2 regions of the Vibrio orientalis CIP 102891 genome follow, and region 1 is predicted to be linked to the other one. Evidence: predicted binding sites of a transcription regulator. Region 1 holds the regulator's gene; the other holds the start of a gene.
What was found. The regulator PurR, encoded in region 1, represses purine synthesis genes. The targets are predictions, from matches to a motif close to TNANGNAAACGTTTNCNTNA.
Positions count from the first base shown of each region.

Region 2: a site for PurR is predicted at 1,049-1,068, ahead of VIA_RS07115 (formate--tetrahydrofolate ligase). Genes of this name have one in related genera too.

Region 1 is NZ_ACZV01000005.1:451,253-453,462, forward strand. It holds cyclic di-GMP riboswitch class I at 28-115, opposite strand; gene purR (HTH-type transcriptional repressor PurR) at 260-1,267, opposite strand; gene torD (molecular chaperone TorD) at 1,478-2,125, opposite strand.
Region 2 is NZ_ACZV01000004.1:821,820-824,029, reverse strand. It holds gene VIA_RS07115 (formate--tetrahydrofolate ligase) at 1-1,019, opposite strand, end outside; gene VIA_RS07110 (hypothetical protein) at 1,263-1,451, opposite strand; gene VIA_RS07105 (fatty acid cis/trans isomerase) at 1,489-2,210, opposite strand, start outside.

The sequences.
Region 1 (2,210 bases):
ACAATCTGACGAGTATGCATATTTACCATCGGCAACCCCGCTACCAAACAATTAACTTGTTGAAGGCCGGAGGCTTTGCGTCCCATCCTTTCGAAATGGTTTGCCCTGTTCGTGGCATAATCGAACAATAATAAGCATAAATGGATTTTGGGCTGAGAATCACGTCTCTATAGGATAAATGTGATCTTGCTTCAATAAATAGGCTCAGTTGATACACTTAGTCAATATAGTTCTATTGACTAAGTGTTTGTCAAATAAGTTATTTCTTAATGTTCTGTACGGTATTTCGTTCAACAATTTCTGGATGCATTTCAAAGATACGCTTCTCGTGCTCTTTGTCTTTTATGCGCTCTAGTAGAATCTCAAAGGCGTTTTTGCCCACGCGACGTTTTGGTTGGTGAACGGTAGTCAGCGGCGGCGAGAAATACTCTGCAAGTTCAATGTTGTCGTAACCGATAACGGACATATCTTCAGGGATGCGAATACCTTTCTGCTGAAGACGGCTCATTAAGCCAAGTGCCATGGTATCGTTGAAACAGAAGATTGCGCTTGGCTTGTTATCCATTGCTGCGATTTGGTCTGCTGCGAGTACCGCAGTATCACACTCGAAGTTACCTTCTAGAATCCAATCTTCGTTAACTGGAAGGCTTGCTTCGTTCATCGCGCGCTTAAAGCCACGGATACGCTCCTGACACGCTGCTTTTTCAAAGTGTCCACTTAGGCAGGCAATATCGGTGTGACCATGCTCAATCAGGTATTTAGTCGCTAAATAGCCACCTTCTTCTGAGTTGTCGATGATCTTATCTGCTTGAGAGCTCTCAGGACCCCAATCCATAACCACTTTTGGAATATCTTTGTGGCGATCTAGCATCTCGCTCAGTTCTTCCGTTAAGTCAGAACACATGACAAGAATGCCGTCTACACGCTTTTCAGCCAGCATACGAATATAGTCGCGTTGCTTTTCGTAGATACCACCTGTGTTACACAAGATCAGCGTGTAGCCTTGACGGTAACAATAGCTTTCAACACCATCGATAACTTCTGAGAAGAAAAGGTTTGTTGACTGAGTCACCAGCATACCGATCGTACGCGTGGTATTACACTTCAGGCTACGTGCAACAGCACTAGGTGCGTAGTTTAGTTCTGTCACTGCTTCCATTACTTTTTCTTGAGTAGCTTCAGCAACAAAGCGCGTTTTATTAATTACATGTGACACAGTTGTCGTTGATACACCAGCAAGGCGAGCAACGTCTTTAATAGTGGCCATAAGGTTCTGTCCTGTCGATGACTGCCGCGGAATTATATTCAGTTTAGAATACCGAGACAGAAAGTATCAGAAACACAAAAACCGCTCTATTTAGCGGTTTGTATTTGATTCGTTTGTTTTTATCGTTTGCGGTCACAATTTTAGACCGCAAAACTCTTAAGAGCAAACAAAAAACGCTAAAGCAACCTGCCGGAGGTCACAATGTTGTCTTTATTCGCCTAGCAGATAGCTACAGTCTAAAGCTAAGAAGGCAACAGCAAATGCGCTGATGGCAGAGTAGAAACCGAACTCATCAAATTTCTGGCATTTGTCAGAAAATTGCGGCATCCAGCTAAGCAGGTGCTGACGAATGAACTGCTCTTGGGTTGCAAAAGCTTCTTCAATCTTAGTTTCGTCCTCTGCTTCATTTGAACGAATGATCAAGTTACCCAAGAAATCGAGCTCAATCGCAATGTGATCTGCTGGTTCGTTGAGGTTTTTATCCACCGCAACGCCATGCTTAGCCATCACTTCCTCCATCTCTTTAGCTGGAGTATCGTTGAGCAGGCCTGACTTGCCGATATACATCGATGCGTATGGTAGTGCCGAGTCTTTATCTGACTTTAAGAAAAGATCACAAAAATCAGCCGCTAGCTCAAGTTGCGCATCTTCACGATCCATAAGACGGTTTAGTGCATCAGTAATACGGTCAATTGACGGCTTGAGTTGCTCATTTTCCCCCAGTCCTGTTAGAAAAGAGCGAATTTCAGGTGAATGATATTGTGCAACGTTCTCTTCTGTTAACTCTTTAGCAAAAAGGCTAGACAACCACCAGTAGATTTCGGCACGTTTTTCATTGAATGCTTTGATTTCTTGCATTAGGTGTTACTCCCCAAATAATTACCGACATTGTAACCAATAAAAATGAACAGCGGTAATTACTTATGTGACAAGATAAATGTGA
Region 2 (2,210 bases), on a different contig from region 1:
TCTGGCGCTTTGCCTGAGACTTGCGCTTTGATGTTACACGCTTTTTCAAAGCCCATATCTGAACCAAAGCCACCTTCGGTCACCGTGAATTCACTTAGCTTGGTGGCGATATTATCGGCAATGATTGACGAGTTACCATGAGCGATGTTCGCAAATGGCCCAGCATGGATCAGAGTAGGAACACCTTCAAGGGTTTGCATTAACGTTGGCTCAATGGCTTCCTTCATGCTGACCGCCATAGCTCCTGCAACCTGAAGATCTTCAGTGGTCACAGGCTTACCGTCAGTATTGTAAGCAACAACGATATTGCCAATACGCTGCCTCAGATCTTTTAGGTCTGTTGAGAGTGCTAAGATCGCCATAAGTTCTGATGCCGCTGAGATATCAAAGCCATCTTCACGCTCGTAGCCATTGATTAACTTACCTGGCTCGTTGTGACCGACGGTTACCATTCGTAGAGCGCGATCATTGTGGTCCATGACGCGTTTCCATATGACACGTTTTGCATCGATACGTAGAGCGGTTAACCCACTACGAGCTTCAAAGTCGTCATAACCATTGCGCTGCTCATGGTAGATGCGAGCGTCAATCGCCGCCGCCGCGAGGTTATGAGCGGCAGTCACAGCATGAATGTCACCAGTAAGATGCAAGTTAAGCTCTTCCATAGGAGCGACTTGCGAGTAACCGCCGCCTGCCGCGCCACCTTTGACACCAAATACTGGTCCCATTGACGGTTGACGGATGCATGCAGTGACGGAGCGATTAAGTTTAGCGATGCCTTGAGCTAGGCCAATGGTCGTGACGGTTTTACCTTCACCTAATGGGGTAGGAGTAATTGCCGTGACCAAGATGAGTTTGCCAGTGTCACATTGCTTTAAGCGCTTGAGGCTAGCTAAAGAAACCTTTGCTTTGAATTTGCCTTGGCTTGCGTACTCGCCTTCAAGTAGTCCAGCTTTGCTAGCAATCTCTGTGATAGGTGACAGTGGTGTGTTTCGACAGATATCAATATCGGACAGCATAAAACCCTCGAAGTAAGCACGAATTAAAGTTAAGCAAACGTTTGCGTTGAGATGATATCGGCAAAAATATCTTTGTAAAGTAGGCTGAGGCAGTTGGTTGTCTCTGTTGGGGGATTATACGTTGTACACCTGATCCAAATCAAAAGAATCGTACGCATTTTGAATAAAACACGCGGTTTATTCAGAATTCTGCCGATAGAAAAAGCGCCCATGGACGGGCGCTTTCTTGGTTAAATTGTGGTGTTAAAACCAATCGTCTTCAGGGAAGATCTTCCCTTCTGGAGCGTATGGATCATCATCAAAGGGGTGTGCCGCTTTACTTCGCAAGCTATCCAGTTGATGTTCAAGCATTTGTACGGTGTCGTAATCACCTTCAGAACATGCAACGTAGATCTGTTGCTCCAGTGCTCTAATGCTATCGTCGATACCCATAGAAGCCTCCCTATGCGTTGTTGCGCTTTATACTGTTCTACCTATTCTCAAATCTATTGTAGTCAAGCAGGCCGAATTCGATAGGTTGATTTTCCTTATACCATGCATGCACTTTGTCACTGAATGGCCAGAACTCATCAGAGCTGCGTCTAATTGCAAAGGTATCCAACAACTTAACGTAATCTTGCTCTGTCTTAATCTTTTTCAGCATATCGACCAGTTTTGGAATCTCCTGTTCAGATAGAGATAAATACGCCGCAGGGTAGCTGCCGATCACTCCGCGTACTAAAGTCAAATCATCATTCATTGGATCGCGATTTCTTTCTTCATCGAACAAGCTAGAGATATTGGTGTGCGCATTGTTATGAAGTAGCGTAAACAATTGCACCTCACCTTGTTCGGAAGTGATCATCATCATCAGGATCTGGGGGATATAAACTAGCCCTTCGCCTTTTATAGAATCGATTGAACCCAGCAATTGCTCATTCTTATCGCTAAAGCCCGTTTGTTCGATCTGATAGTGGCTAGTCAATATCGGGCTCATTTTGGTTTTGATGATGTCGTAAAGCTCAGATTTAGGATCGTCAGTTTGATAAGGAATCTGAGTTGGCTGATCGAACGGCTTAACATTACGTTGTAAAAAGTCACTCATTTGCGAGCTTTGATTTTGATACCAGCTCGATTGCTCTTGGTGACGAATGTCTCGTGGTAGGAGGGCAACGAAATTACTCTCACCTTCTAGGCGTAAGAAGTCCATAA